One region of the Streptomyces monticola genome, then DNA from elsewhere that is predicted to be linked to it. Evidence: riboswitches for the same ligand, from Rfam matches in the RefSeq annotation. Region 1 holds a riboswitch; each other region holds the start of a gene.
The links. Region 1 has a riboswitch for cobalamin ahead of ACFQVC_RS03345 (energy-coupling factor ABC transporter permease). Riboswitches for the same ligand answer to the same signal wherever they lie in the genome.

Region 1 (5,064 bases):
CGTGTCGCCGACGAGTTGGGCGCACGCACGGTCGCCTTCCCCGCCGTCTCCGCGGGGATCTACGGCTGGCCGATGGAGGACGCCGCCCGGATCGCCGTGGAGACGGTACGGAACACGGAGACGGCCGTCGAAGAGGTCAGGTTCGTGCTCTTCGACGACCGGGCCTACGCCGCGTTCGCCGCGCGCATCGCCTGACCTCCTCGGCTCAGCCGGTGCCGCCCGGGGCGCCGGGGCTCGTCGACGCCCCGGCCCCGGCCCCCGCCAGAGCAGCCAACTCATCGGGTGTGCGTGGGCCGTTGTCCGTGTCCGTGAGGAGGCCGTGGGTGCGCAGGAGGGTTGTGACGGCGATGCCCCACGGGAGGCGCAGGCCGGCCTGGGCCAGGAGGTCCGGGCGGGCCAGCATCGTGCTCACCGGCCCGGTGCGCACCCCGGCGGGGGTGAGCAGCGCCGCGTCGTCGGCCCAGCGCAGGGCGAGGTCCACGTCATGGGTGGCCATGACGACCGTGGTGCCGGACTCTCGGAGCCGCCCCAGGGTGTCGAGCAGACGTTCCTGGCCGTCGGGGTCGAGGCCCGCGGTCGGTTCGTCGAGGATCAGCACGCGCGGACGCATCGCGACGGCACCGGCGATCGCGGTCCGCTTGCGCTGGCCGTACGAGAGCAGATGGGTGGGCCGGTCGGCCAGGGCGCCGATGTCGAGCGCCGCGAGCGCCTCGTCGACCCGGGCGCGCACCTCCGGGACGGGCAGGCCCAGGTTCATCGGCCCGAACGACACGTCCTGCCCCACCGACGCGGCGAACAGCTGGTCGTCCGGGTCCTGCACGACGAGCTGGACGGTGGTGCGAAGCCGGGTCAGGCCCGCGCGGTCGTAGGACACCGGCCGTCCCGCGAGGGCAAGGCGGCCCGTGTCCGGGCGCAGTCCGCCGCTGAGCAGCCGCATGAGGGTGGTCTTGCCGCTGCCGTTGCGCCCGAGCAGCGCGAGCGCACGGCCCTCGGACACGGCGAAGTCCAGTCCGCTGAGGACGGTCGGCCCGTCCTCGTACGCGTAGGAGGCACCGCTCAGCGAGACCAGCGGATCACGTGGATCCCCGGGCCCCGGCCCCTGCGGTCCGGCAGGGCCGCCGGGTTCACTCCGCTCGCTCATGACAGTGGGAACCTTTCCAGTACGAGGGTGAGGGCCGTCAGCGCCACCAGGAGCCCCGCGCTCCCGGCCACGAAGCGCCGCGATATCCGGGCCTCGGGCACGAGCACGCGCAGGGTGCCGTCGTAGCCGCGTCCGGCGAGCCCCGACTGCAGGCGGCCGGCCCGGTCGAAGGCGCGCACGAACGCGGTGGCGCCGAGCCCGGCGAGTGAACGCCAGGCGGCGCCGCGGGAGGTGTGGCCGAGGCGCGCGGCCTGGGCCTGCCGGATCCGGCTCATGGAGTCCAGCAGCAGAAAGCTCATCCGGTACGTCACGAGCGCGACGTCCACGACCGCCGCCGGTACCCCCGCCTTCACCAGGCGTGGCAGCAGATCCGACATCGGTGTGGTGAAGGCGAACAGGAGGACCCCGAGTGAGGCGGCCGAGGTGCGCAGGAGCAGGCCCCCGGCGCGCGCGGGGCCGCCGTCGGCGAGCGTCACGAAGCCGTCGGGGCCGCCGAGTTGGACCAGCAGGGTCAGGGCCCCCGTGACGCAGAAGCCGAGCGGGACGCGGTAGGCGCGCCACAGTTTGCGCGCCGGCACCCCGGCCGGGCCGAGCAGCGCCGTGGCCGCGGCGACGAGCACCAGGGCCGCGCCCGGCCACGGCGGCAGGGAGATCGCGAGCACGGTGAGGCCGAGGCCGAGCACGGCCTTGTCCACGGGGTGGCGGCGGCGCCAGCGACTGCTGTGCGCCGCCGCGTCGATGGGCAGCACGCGGGCTCAGTCCCGACCGGGTCCGGCGGTGGAGCCCTCCGGTGTCGATGACCGCTGCGACTGCTCCGACCGCTCTGACTGCTCTGACTGTTGCGACAGCTCCGATTGCTGCGACCGCTCCGACTGCGCCGCGGCCGCCCGCTGTTCGCCCTGCCGGCGCCCCCTGCGCAGCCCGAAGTAGTACGCGAGCACACCCGCGCCGATCGCCGCCTGCAGGGCGAACAGCGCCGACTCGATCTCGCCGGACGGTGGTTCGTACAGGGGCGAGAACCAGGGCTTGTAGTCCGGCTCGATCTCGGTGATCGCCGCCTCGGCCTCACCGTCGGAGCCCGCGAACGGCTCCTTCTTGTGGTCGCCGAGCCCGAGCGCCAGCGGCAGCACGGCGAGGGCCGCGACGGCGAGGAGGAGCAGGGCGTTGATCTTGGCGTTGCGGCTCATCGGGTACCGACCTCCGGCTCCGTGTCCTGCGGCGCCCCCTGCTCGGCGGGACGCCCGTTCTGCTGCCCGTTCTGCTGCCCGGTCTGGTGCTCGCTCTGCTGTCCGGTCTGCTGCACGGTCCGCTGCCCGCTCTGCTGTCCGTTCTGCTTGCGCTGCAGCAGCACTCCGAGCCGGGTGAGTTCGCCCTTGCTCGACTGCACGAGCAGCCGCATCACCAGGACGGTGAGCAGCCCTTCGCTGATCGCGAGGGGGATCTGCGTGACGGCGAAGATGCCCCCGAACTTGCCCAGGGCGCCCAGGAATCCGCTGGCCGGATCCGGGAAGGCCAGGGCCAGCTGGACGCTGGTGACGCAGTACGTCGACAGGTCGGCGACGAACGCGCCGAAGAACACGGCGACCATCAGTGGTGCGCCGTACCGCTTCAGGAGCCGGTAGGCGCCGTATCCCGCCCAGGGCCCGACGATCGCCATGGAGAAGGCATTGGCGCCCAGGGTGGTGAGCCCGCCGTGGGCGAGCAGCAGCGCCTGGAAGAGCAGGGTGATGGTGCCGAGCACCGCCATGATCGGCGGCCGGAACAGGATGGCGCCGAGCCCCGTACCCGTCGGGTGCGAGCAACTGCCCGTCACCGAGGGCAGTTTCAGGGCCGACAGGACGAAAGTGAAGGCACCGGAGGCGCCGAGGAGCAGGGTGCTCTCCGGGTGCTCCCTGACCTCACGGGTGAGGGAGCGGACTCCGTGGACGACGAAAGGCGCGGACGCGACGCTCCAGGCGACGGCGTGCGCCGGCGGGAGGAAACCCTCGGCTATGTGCATGGTTCAGCGGACCCTCTCCAGCACCTCGTGGATGGACAACGCACCTTGGCCGGTCTCCTGGCTGACGGGTCGTACCGCCCGTACTCCGCCTTCCCGGATGCGTATGCACCCAGTGGCTGCCCGCAGAGGGCTGGAGCCGGACTTCCCGATTCACAGTGGCGAGGGCCGCACCGGCATCACACCGGTTTCCCGTACACCAAGGCGTGGCGACCTTATTGCGCGAGCGCGGCGCTGACAACTGCGGCCGCCCGGCCGTGGTGGTGCACACGTACCTGCACCACCACGGCGTACGCCCTGCTGAGAGGGGGCGGCGCCCGTTCCGGGACGCGTCCGGGGAACGGTCAGCGCCCGCCGGCGGGCAGCGTCAGCGCCCCGTGGCGGGCAGGGTGGAGCGGACCTCGTGGGCGGCGGCGACGAGGTTCTCCAGGGCGGCGCGCACCTCCGGCCAGCCGCGGGTCTTCAGGCCGCAGTCCGGGTTCACCCAGAGCCGCTCGGCCGGGATCGCCCCAAGGCCCTTGCGCAGCAGGGCGATCGCTTCCTGTGTGCCCGGCACGCGCGGCGAGTGGATGTCGTAGACGCCTGGCCCGACCTCGCGCGGGTAGCCGGCGCCGGCGAGTTCATCGGCGACCTGCATATGGGAGCGGGCGGCCTCCAGGCTGATGACATCGGCGTCGAGGTCGTCGATGGCCCGCAGGATGTCGCCGAACTCGGCGTAGCACATGTGGGTGTGGATCTGGGTGCCGGGGCTCGCGCCGCCGGTGGCGATGCGGAAGGCTTCCGTCGCCCAGGCGAGGTAGGCGGGGTGTCCCGCGGAGCGCAGCGGCAGCGTCTCGCGCAGCGCGGGCTCGTCCACCTGGATCACCGAACTCCCGGACACCTCAAGGTCGTTCACCTCGTCGCGGAGGGCGAGGGCGACCTGCCGCGCGGTGTCGGCGAGCGGCTGGTCGTCACGGACGAAGGACCAGGCGAGCATCGTGACCGGGCCGGTGAGCATGCCCTTGACCGGCCGTTCGGTGAGGGACTGGGCGTACGTGGTCCAGCGCACCGTCATCGGCTGCGGCCGTGCGATGTCGCCGGCCAGGATCGGCGGGCGGACATAGCGGGTGCCGTAGGACTGCACCCAGCCGTGCTGCGTCGCGAGATAGCCGGTGAGCTGCTCGGCGAAGTACTGCACCATGTCGTTGCGTTCGGGCTCGCCGTGCACGAGGACGTCGATGCCGGTCTTCTCCTGGAAGGCCACGACCTCGCGGATCTCGGCCTCGATGCGCTGTTCGTACGCGTCCGGGCCGAGGCGTCCCGCGCGCAGATCGGCGCGGGCGGTGCGCAGTTCGCCGGTCTGCGGGAAGGAGCCGATGGAGGTGGTCGGAAGCAGCGGCAGCCGCAGCCGCTCGCGCTGGGCGGCGGCCCGCTCGGGATAGGCCTGGGAGCGGCGCGTGTCGGCGTCGGTGACGGCCGCGGCGCGGGAGCGTACCGCCGGGTCATGGGTGAGGGGCGATCCGCTCCTCGATGCCAAGTCGGCGCGGTTGGCGGCGAGTTGGGCGGTGATGGTGTCGGTGCCCCGGGTCAGGCCACGGGCGAGTGTGGCGATCTCGGCGGTCTTCTGCCGGGCGAAGGCCAGCCAGCGGGCGATCTGCGGGTCGAGGCCCCTTTCGGCGGTGGCGTCCAGGGGGACGTGCAGGAGCGAGCACGAGGCGGCCACATCGACGCGGTCGGCCAGGCCGAGCAGGGTGCCGAGGGTGGCCAGGGACTTCTCCAGGTCGTTGATCCACACATTGCGGCCGTCGACGACCCCCGCGACCAGGCGCTTGCCCGGCAGCCCGCCGACGGCGGCCAGGTCGTCGACCTGAGCGGCGGCGGGCCCGGTGAAGTCGAGGGCGAGTCCCTCGACGGGCGCCTTGGCCAGGACCGGCAGGGCCTCGCCGAG
Region 2 (5,064 bases), on a different contig from region 1:
TCAGCAGTGCCGTCGTACCGAAGAACGAGGCGAAGACCCCGCCCCGGTCGATGTCCCCGACGACCACGACGGGGAAGCGGGCGGCGCGGGCGACGCCCATGTTCACGATGTCGGTACGCCGCAGATTGATCTCGGCGGGACTGCCCGCTCCCTCACAGATCACCGCGTCATACGTGCCCCGAAGCTGCTCCAGACAGTCCACGACGGTGCCGAGGAGCGATTCCTGGCGCCCTCCGTGGTAGCCGCGTGCGCTCATCTCGCCCACCGGTCTGCCCATCAGGACGACCTGGCTGCTGCGGTCGCTGCCGGGCTTGAGCAGCACCGGGTTCATCAGCGCGGTCGGCTCGATCTGTGCGGCCTGCGCCTGCATGGCCTGCGCACGGCCGATCTCGGCGCCTTCGCGTGTCACGAAGGAGTTCAGCGACATGTTCTGCGCCTTGAAGGGCGCGACGGCGACGCCCTTGCGGGCCAGCCACCGGCAGATCCCGGCGGTGACGACGCTCTTCCCGGCGTCGGATGTGGTCCCGGCGACCAGTAGTCCACCGCTCATGAGGTACGCCTCTTCTTCTGTACGAGGATGCGCGCGGCCGCACACACGGTGAGCGCCGCCCAACTCACGCGCCGTGAAAGCCGCACGGCCCGCTCGATGTCACGGACTTCGGCCCGGCGCCCCGCGGAGTTGAGCACCGGCCGGTGCTCGACGCGCCCGCCGTACGACAGGGTCCCGCCGAGCCGTACCCCGAGCGCGCCCGCGAAGGACGCCTCCACCGGGCCCGCGTTGGGGCTCGGATGCCGCTCAGCGTCCGCGCGCCAGGCCCGCACGGCCCCGCGCCGGTCCCGGCCCGCCGCCACCGCGAGCGCCGCCGTCAGACGTGCCCCCGGCCATCCGGCCACGTCGTCGAGCCGCGCCGAAGCCCAGCCGTAGCGGCGGTACTTGGCCGACTTGTGACCGACCATCGCGTCGAGCGTGTTCACGGCCCGGAACCCGACGAGCCCCGGCACTCCGCCCACCGCGCCCCACACCAGGGCGCCGACCACGGCGTCGGAGGTGTTCTCGGCGACGGATTCGACGACGGCGCGCGCGATGCCGTCCGCGTCGAGGGCGGCGGGGTCGCGTCCGCACAGATGCGGCAGCCGCTCACGCGCCACGTCGATGTCCCCGGCGGCGAGCGCACCGCCGATGGCGCGCGCCTCACGGCCGAGCGAAGTACCGCCCACCACGGCCCAGGTGGCGGCGGCGGTCAGCGCGAGTGAGGCGGCGGGGGAGCGGCGTACGGCGGCGCCGGCGAGCGCGGCGGCGCCCACGGCGGAGCCCACGCACACGGTGGTGTGCAGCGCGCCCCACCCGCGGTGGTCGCGCCAGAGGACTCGCTCAACGGCACCCGCGGCCCGGCCGAACGCGGCGACCGGGTGCCCGCGACGGGGGTCGCCGAGCAGGAGGTCGCCGAGGAGCCCGGCGGCGGCGCCGTACGTGAAGACACGGTCGGCACGCACGGGTTCAGCCGGCCGTCACGCCTCGAAGGGGCGGGGCACAGCAGGTACTGCACGTACGGGCAGCACTGGGCGTACTGGATGTTCTGGACGTACGGGACGACGTACTGGAGACAGCCGAACGGCAGCCGTGCATGGCGATGTTGTCCTCACTCAGGGTCCGCGCCCTGGTTCGACGGATACGGCGGCGAGAGTTCCTGGCTCACGGGGTTCGGGTGAACCCCGGTGACAGTGGCGGGACCGCGCCGGATTCGCACCGGCTTCCTCTCCATGTCGCCGTATGGGCTCCGGAAGTCCACCACGCCCGCGAACGCCCGTCAACTCAGGTTTGACCTGCGGCGGAAGAGTGTGCGGAGCCCCACAGCGAACCGGTCCGCGGCGCACGGAAAACCGCCCCGCGGCGACCTCGGGTGGAGGCCGCCGCGGGGCGGTTCGCGGATCCGACCGGTACGGGTACCGGCGATGGTGCCGTCAGGCGACGATCAGGAAGATCCCGTACGCCACGGCCGCCGCGCACAGCGCGAAGCAGGCGTAGGCGCCGGTGCGGGCGAGCGGCGCGGAGCCGCCCTGCGCCGTGGCCGCCTCCTGCTTGGAGAGGCCGGCGATGCCGAGGGTGAACAGTCCCACCAGGGCGACCGTCGCCACGAGGCTGACGCCGAAGACGGAGCCGAGCGCCGCCCAGTCGATGTCGATCATGCGTGTTCCTTAACTCGGACCGTGAGCCGGGCTCAGACGGTCGCACCGGCGGGCCGCGCGGGGTCCGCGACGGCGCCCGACGAGGCGTGGACGGTGGTCTTGCGGACGTCGTCCGCCTCTTCGGCCACGGCGGTCGTGGCGGCCGGCGGCGGTGTGACCGCGGCGATGGCGGTGGTGACGACGCCCGCGGGCTCGGCCGGCACGCCGGCGCTGTCCGTGTCGTCGGCGACCACATTGGTGTGGTCGACCACCTGGCGGCGGGAGATGAACCAGATCGCGGCGCAGGAGGCGACGAGGAAGACGGCGACGGCCGCGATGCCCCAGTCGCCCTGGCGGGCCACGAACTCGGCGCCCGCGGCGACCAGTCCGGCGGCCGGCAGGGTCAGGCCCCAGGCGATGAACATCCGGGTCGCGGTCGACCAGCGCACCACACCGCCCTTGCGGCCGAGGCCCGCGCCCATGACGGCGCCGGAGCAGGAGTGCGTGGTGGAGAGCGAGAAGCCCAGGTTGGAGGAGGCCAGGATGACCGCGGCGGCCGAGGTCTGGGCGGCGAAGCCCTGCTGCGGCTGCAGGTCGGTGAGGCCCTTGCCCATGGTGCGGATGATGCGCCAGCCGCCGAGGTAGGTACCGAGGGCGATGGCGAGTCCGGCGGAGACGATGACCCAGACCGGCGGGTTGGAGCCGGGCGCGAGCGCGCCACCGGCGACCAGGGCCAGGGTGATGATGCCCATCGTCTTCTGCGCGTCATTGGTGCCGTGCGCGAGGGACACGAGACCGGCGGAGGCGATCTGCCCGGAGCGGTAGCCCTTGGCGCTGGACTTCTCACCGGCGTTCTTGCCGAGCTTGTACGCCAGCTTCGCGGCCAGGAGCGCGGCGATACCGGCGACGAGCGGGGCGGCTATCGCGGGGATCAGGACCTTGGTCACGACGACACCGCCGTTGACCCCGCTGATCCCGATGGAGGCGATGGTGGCGCCGATCAGACCGCCCATGAGGGCGTGCGACGAGCTGGAGGGCAGTCCCACCAGCCAGGTGAGGAGGTTCCAGAGAATGGCACCCACCAGGGCCGCGAAGATCACTTCGGGCTGGATGCCGTCTTCTCTGACCAGCCCGCTGGAGATCGTCTTGGCGACTTCCACGGAGAGGAACGCGCCGACGAGGTTGAGCACGGCGGACATGGCCACCGCCGTCTTGGGCTTGAGAGCGCCGGTCGAGATGGTCGTCGCCATCGCGTTGGCGGTGTCGTGGAAACCGTTCGTAAAGTCGAACACGAGAGCTGTCACGATCACGATCGCGAGCAGCAGCGTGATGTGTTCCATTTACCCAGGCAATCGTTCGACGTCAGTGGCACGTGGAACGTAGGCAACCTGGGTGAACGGAAAGTGAACTGAGGCAGGCGGTGGGGTGTCCCGCGGCGGGGGTCCTTGCGCCGATCCCTCTATGGAGCGCTTCAGCCGTCCCGCCGGCCCTCGGAAGAGACCCTCATCACTCTGCCCGCGGGCGGCGGCACCCTGGCAGGATCGCCGCATGGCAGAAGCAGAAGAGGCCTGGGCCGACCTCGTCGCGACGGCCCGCAGAACCGCCGCCGCAGGACTGGTCGTCGGCACCTCGGGCAATGTCTCGGTACGCGTGGGAGACCGGATCCTCATCACCCCGAGCGGCGTCCCGTACGACCGCCTCACCCCCGCCGACACCGTCGCGGTCGACCTGGACGGCCGGCAGGTCGCCGGGACCCTGAAACCCACCAGCGAACTGCCCCTGCACCTGGCGGTCTACCGCACGACCGGCGCGGCGGCCGTGGTCCACACCCACGCGCTGCACGCCACCGCCGTCTCCACCCTGGTCGAGGAACTGCCGCCGGTCCACTACATGACCGCGATCCTGGGCGGCCCCGTCCGCGTCGCCCCCTATGCCCTCTACGGCACGGACGAGCTGGCCGAGAACATGCTGCACGCCCTGCGCGACCGCACCGGCTGCCTGCTGCAGAACCACGGCGCCGTCACCTACGGCGACGCTCTCGACCAGGCCTACGACCGCACGGCCCAACTGGAGTGGATGTGCCGCCTCTGGCTGACCGCCCACTCCGTGCCAGGACGCGCACCGTCCCTCCTGGCTCCCGAGCAGCTGCGGGCGGCGGCGGAGCAGCTCAGCGGTTACGGACAGAAAGGCTGAGGCGGAACGGCTGAAACAGAAGGGCTGAGACGGAGAGGCCGACCGTGAGGGCCGGACGGAAGGCCGCCCGGAAAGGCTGAACAGAGCGGGGAATCACGGCGCGGACCCGGGTACTCGTGCCGCACTCCGACTGGCCCACCGGGCCGACCCCGTCGAAACTGGAGCGCATGCGCCCCGCATCAGCCGCAGCCGCGGCACTCACCGCCGTACTCGGCGCCGGTGCCGCCGCCGTCGCCGCCGGCCGCTACGCCAGCGACGTCGCGCTCAAGGCGCCCCCGGGCCGTCCCCTGCCCACGGACCCGCGCCTGACGGTGCACGCCAACGGCGGCGACCGGGTCACCCTCACCCGGGCGCTGGCCGCCCTGCGCCCCGGCACCTACGGCCTCACCGGCGACGGCTGCCACGCGATCGTCGGCCCGGTCCTGGACGGCACGGCCCCCGCGGCCGACACCGTCGTACGCCGGCTCGTCGGCGTCACCCACGGCAGCCTCGACCCCGGCGCCCGGGTCTGGCTGACCCCGCAGGTGCACATCGGCAACCCGCGCGACGCCCTGGGCCTGGACCACGCGGACGTCGACATCCCGGGGGAGCTGGGCGGCCTGCCCGCCTGGTTCGTGCCGGCCCGCAGGAACACCTGGGTGATCGCGGTGCACGGCCTCGGCACCACCCGGGAGCACCCCATGGTGGTGATGGACTTCCTGCACC
Region 3 (5,064 bases), on a different contig from region 1:
CGGGAGTGGCCGGGTTCGAACCGGCGGCGCGGGCGATCCGGGTGGCCGGGCGCGAGCGCAGGTAGTACGTCGTCTTCAGGCCCTGCTTCCAGGCGTACGCGTACATCGAGGAGAGCTTCCCGATCGTCGGCGTCTCCAGGAAGAGATTGAGCGACTGTGCCTGGTCGAGGTACGGGGTGCGGGCGGCGGCCATGTCGATCAGGCCGCGCTGCGGGATCTCCCACGCCGTGCGGTACAGGTCGCGGATCTCCTCGGGAACCCAACTGAAGCCCTGCACCGAGCCGTTGGCCTCGCGCAGCGCCTCGCGGGTCTTGGCGTCCCAGACGCCGAGGCGCTTCAGGTCCGCCACCAGATAGGCGTTCACCTGCAGGAACTCCCCGCTCAGCGTCTCGCGCTTGAAGAGGTTGGAGACCTGCGGCTCGATGCACTCGTAGACGCCCGCGATGGACGCGATGGTGGCCGTCGGGGCGATCGCCAGAAGCAGCGAGTTGCGCATGCCGGTGGCGGCGATCCGCTCCCGAAGCGCCGCCCAGCGCTCGGGCCAGTGCTGCTGTACGCCGTAGTGGTCGGGGTGCAGGACACCGCGCGCAGTGCGGGTCTTCTCCCAGGCGGGCAACGGGCCGTTGCGCTCGGCGAGTTCGGCCGACGCCTCGTACGCGGCGAGCATGACGCGCTCGGCGATCCGGGTGGACAGCGCCTTGGCCTCGTCGGAGCCGAAGGGCAGCCGCAGCTTGAAGAAGACGTCCTGCAGGCCCATCGCGCCCAGGCCCACCGGGCGCCACTTGGCGTTCGACCGGCCCGCCTGCTCGGTCGGATAGAAGTTGATGTCCACGACACGGTCGAGGAACGTCACGGCGGTGCGCACGGTGGCGTCGAGCCGCTCCCAGTCGATGCCGTCGGCACCGGCGTCCGGGTCGACGAAGGCGCCCAGGTTCACGGACCCCAGGTTGCAGACCGCCGTCTCGCCGTCGTCCGTGACCTCCAGGATCTCGGTGCACAGGTTCGACGAGTGCACCGTGTGGCCGGGCTCGGCGGTCTGGTTGGCGGTGCGGTTGGCGGCGTCCTTGAAGGTCATCCAGCCGTTGCCGGTCTGCGCGAGGGTACGCATCATGCGGCCGTACAGATCCCGCGCGGGCAGGGTCCGCTGGGCGAGGCCCTTGGCCTCCGCCGCCCGGTAGGCGGCGTCGAACTCCTCGCCCCACAGGTCCACGAGCTCGGGCACGTCGGCGGGGGAGAACAGCGACCAGTCCTGGTCGGCGGCGACCCGGCGCATGAACTCGTCCGGGATCCAGTGCGCGAGATTCAGATTGTGGGTGCGCCGGGCGTCCTCGCCGGTGTTGTCGCGCAGCTCCAGGAACTCCTCGATGTCGGAGTGCCAGGTCTCCAGGTAGACCGCGGCCGCGCCCTTGCGCCGCCCGCCCTGGTTCACGGCGGCGACCGACGCGTCCAGGGTCTTGAGGAACGGGACGATGCCGTTGGAGTGCCCGTTCGTGCCCCGGATCAGCGAACCCCGGCTGCGGATACGGGAGTACGAGAGCCCGATGCCGCCGGCGTGCTTCGAGAGCCGGGCCACCTGGTGGTAGCGGTCGTAGATGGAGTCGAGTTCGTCGAGCGGTGAGTCGAGCAGATAGCAGCTGGACATCTGCGGGTGCCGGGTGCCGGAGTTGAAGAGCGTCGGCGAGGACGGCAGATAGTCCAGGCGGCTCATCAGGCCGTAGAGGGCCTCGACCTCCTCCAGGGCGCGCTCGCTTTCGCCCTCGGCGAGTCCGGCGGCCACCCGCAGCATGAAGTGCTGCGGCGTCTCGACGACCTTGCGGGTCAGCGGGTGCCGCAGCAGATAGCGGCTGTGCAGGGTGCGCAGTCCGAAGTAGCCGAAGCGGTCGTCGGCGCCCTCGTCGACAGAGGTGGCGATGAGCGCGTCGAGCCGGGCGCCGTGACGGCGTACGAACTCGGCGGTGCGGTCGGCGATCAGGCCCTCGCGGTGGCCGGTCGCGACGGACTCGGTGAAGGTGGTGACGCCCTGCGACGCGGCCTCGTCGGCGATGGCGAGCGTGAGCAGCCGGGCGGCGAGCCGGGCGTACGCCGGGTCTTCGGAGATCAGTCCCGCCGCCGCCTCCGTGGCCAGTTCGCGCAGCTCCGCCTCGTCCGAACCGGCGTTCCGGCCGCGCAGCGCGGCGGCCGCGACCCGGCCCGGGTCGGTGTCGGGCAGATCGGCGGTCAGCTCGGTCAGGGTGCGCAGGAGCGCGGTTCCGGGGGCGTCACCCGCCCGTTCCGGTTCGACCTGGTGGTCGGCACGGCGTTCCGTCTGGGGTGAGACGGGATCGGCTGGCGCGATGGTCACGTGGAGCACTCCCTCGCTCGGCTCGGGGCCTTGCGGGGGATGGCGGCGTAGCGGAGGCCTGGCGAACGGCACACCGCATCGCGTCCACCGGCCCATTCCGCGAGACCCGGACGTCGTTGGCACCCGAGCCGGGCGGCACGGGCGCACTGTCGACAGGTCTTCGGACTTGACGGGTACGCAAAAGCGCACCGATACACCGTTGCGGGACAGTTCCGGATTTGCACCGGATTCCCCTGCGACGACAGCGAGCACGAGCATACATGTGGGGGCCGCCTGTTGTGGCAGCCCCCATATGTTGTGTCGCGCTCCGGTGGTCGTGGCTCAGTCGTGGCCCGGCGGGGAGCCCGCTGACGGCTCGGCGGGAACCCTGCGGGAACTCGTCGAGGGCTCAGCGGGAGCCCGGCGGCGACTCAGCAGCAGCGGAAGCCCTCCCGCGGATCCGCCTCGCGCGCGTCCATCCGCTCGCGCTCGAACTCGCGCCGCGACATGACCTCGGTGCCGGGCGCACAGGCCCGGGCATGGGCGACATACCGGTCGTACACCGCCTCGCCCGTGAGCTCCCGCCACCAGTAACGGGCGCGCGCCCAGAAGGAGTTCGCGGTGCCCGGGGAGGCCGAGGAGTGCGCGGCGCCCGGGGAAGCCGGGTGGTGCGCGGAGCCCGGGGTGCCCATCAGGACGACCCGGACCCGGCGGGCACATCGTCCTTCGAGCCGCCGGCGTCGCCGCCGCCGGCTCCCACCGCCGCCAGCTCGGCCTTCTCCTCCTTGGTGGCCCAGAGCCCGGCGGGCGCGACCACCTTGGACTCGACGTAGGGCACCTCGGAGAGCTTGGCCGTACCGGGCTTGCGGATGGCCTTGACGCAGACCCGCGCCGCGTCCGCGAGGACGACCAGGATGAGGACCGCGAACAGGGCCGAAAGGACGCCGTCCACCGTGGAGTTGGTGACCACGGTGTGCATGTCGTCGACGGTCTTCGCGGGCGGCAGCGGATCCGCGCCCGAGTCGATCGCGGCCTGGTACTTGTCGCGCTGCGCGAAGAAGCCGACCTTCGGGTCGTCGGAGAACACCTTCTGCCAGCTCGCGGTCAGGGTGACCGCCGCGTCCCAGACCAGCGGAATGCCGGTCACCCAGGCCCACTTGAGGCGCCCGGACTTGATGAGCAGCGTGGTGCACACGGCGAGGGCGACGGCGGCGAGCAGCTGGTTGGCGATACCGAACAGCGGGAACAGCTGGTTGATGCCGCCCAGCGGGTCATGCACGCCGACCCACAGGAAGTAGCCCCAGCCGCCGACCACGACCGCGCTGGTGAGCCAGACGCCCGGCTTCCAGCTGACGTCGCGCAGCGGCTTCCAGACGTTGCCGAGCGTGTCCTGCAGCATGAAGCGGCCGACACGGGTGCCCGCGTCCACCGTGGTCAGGATGAACAGCGCCTCGAACATGATCGCGAAGTGGTACCAGAAGGCCTTGAGCCCGGCACCGCCGATCACGGCGGAGAAGATCTCCGACATACCGAGCGCGAAGGTCGGGGCGCCACCGGTGCGGGAGAGCAGCGAGGCCTCCTCGACATCCTTGGCGGCCTGCGTCAACTGCTCGGGCGAGATGGTGAATCCAAGGCCCTGCACCGCCTGCGATGCGGACTCCACGGTGGAACCGATCACGCCCGCGGGCGAGTTGACGGCGAAGTACAGACCGGGCTCGATGATGCACGCCGCGATCACCGCCATGATCGCCACGAACGACTCGGTGAGCATGGAGCCGTAGCCGATCAGGCGGACCTGCGACTCCTTCTGGATCATCTTCGGTGTCGTACCGGAGGAGACCAGGGAGTGGAAGCCGGACAGGGCGCCGCAGGCGATGGTGATGAAGACGAACGGGAACAGCGAGCCGGAGAAGACCGGGCCCGTGCCGCTGGAGGCGAACTCCGTGACCGCCGGCATCTTCATCGTCGGCAGCGCGATGACGACGCCGAGTGCGAGCAGCACGATCGTGCCGACCTTCATGAAGGTCGAGAGGTAGTCACGGGGCGCCAGGAGCATCCAGACCGGAAGCACGGAGGCGAGGAAGCCGTAGACGACCATCCAGATGACCAGCGTGCCCGGTTCGAGCGTGAAGGTGTCGGCCCACGAGGACTCCGCCACCCAGCTGCCCGCGACGATGGCGAGCAGCAGAAGCGCGACACCGATGACGGAGACCTCGGTGACCCGGCCGGGACGCAGGATGCGCAGATAGAAGCCCATGAGGAGGGCGATCGGGATCGTCATCGCGATGGAGAAGACACCCCACGGCGAGTGCGCGAGGGCGTTCACGATGACCAGGGCGAGCACCGCGAGCAGGATGATCATGATCGCGAACACCGCGACCAGGGCGGCCGCGCCGCCGAACGGCCCGATCTCGTCCCGCGCCATCTGGCCGAGCGAGCGGCCGTCGCGGCGGGTGGAGAAGAACAGGGTGACCATGTCCTGCACGGCACCCGCGAAGATCACGCCCGCGACGATCCAGATGGTGCCGGGGAGATAACCCATCTGGGCCGCGAGCACCGGGCCGACGAGGGGGCCCGCGCCCGCGATCGCGGCGAAGTGGTGCCCGAAGAGCACCCGCCGGTCGGTGGGGTGGAAGTCGACACCGTTGTTCAGGCGCTCGGACGGGGTCGCCCGGGTCTTGTCGACCTTGAGCACCCGGTTCGCGATGAACTTGGAGTAGAAGCGATAGGCGATGGCGTACGAG

Region 2: another riboswitch for cobalamin. It lies ahead of ACFQVC_RS20920 (cobalamin biosynthesis protein); the one in region 1 lies ahead of ACFQVC_RS03345 (energy-coupling factor ABC transporter permease).
Region 3: another riboswitch for cobalamin. It lies ahead of ACFQVC_RS11925 (ribonucleoside-diphosphate reductase subunit alpha); the one in region 1 lies ahead of ACFQVC_RS03345 (energy-coupling factor ABC transporter permease).

The regions. Positions count from the first base shown of each region.
Region 1 covers NZ_JBHTCF010000001.1:819,619-824,682, forward strand. Annotated here, with positions in the region: gene ACFQVC_RS03325 (O-acetyl-ADP-ribose deacetylase) at 1-195, shown strand, start outside; gene ACFQVC_RS03330 (energy-coupling factor ABC transporter ATP-binding protein) at 206-1,141, opposite strand; gene cbiQ (cobalt ECF transporter T component CbiQ) at 1,138-1,890, opposite strand; gene ACFQVC_RS03340 (energy-coupling factor ABC transporter substrate-binding protein) at 1,897-2,328, opposite strand; gene ACFQVC_RS03345 (energy-coupling factor ABC transporter permease) at 2,325-3,140, opposite strand; cobalamin riboswitch at 3,171-3,356, opposite strand; gene metE (5-methyltetrahydropteroyltriglutamate--homocysteine S-methyltransferase) at 3,505-5,064, opposite strand, start outside.
Region 2 covers NZ_JBHTCF010000008.1:288,507-293,570, forward strand. Annotated here, with positions in the region: gene ACFQVC_RS20915 (cobyric acid synthase) at 1-550, opposite strand, end outside; gene ACFQVC_RS20920 (cobalamin biosynthesis protein) at 547-1,494, opposite strand; cobalamin riboswitch at 1,661-1,806, opposite strand; gene ACFQVC_RS20925 (hypothetical protein) at 1,963-2,184, opposite strand; gene ACFQVC_RS20930 (inorganic phosphate transporter) at 2,220-3,506, opposite strand; gene ACFQVC_RS20935 (class II aldolase/adducin family protein) at 3,715-4,359, shown strand; gene ACFQVC_RS20940 (alpha/beta hydrolase) at 4,527-5,064, shown strand, end outside.
Region 3 covers NZ_JBHTCF010000004.1:164,859-169,922, reverse strand. Annotated here, with positions in the region: gene ACFQVC_RS11925 (ribonucleoside-diphosphate reductase subunit alpha) at 1-2,341, opposite strand, end outside; cobalamin riboswitch at 2,476-2,599, opposite strand; gene ACFQVC_RS11920 (YbdD/YjiX family protein) at 2,752-3,012, opposite strand; gene ACFQVC_RS11915 (carbon starvation CstA family protein) at 3,012-5,064, opposite strand, start outside.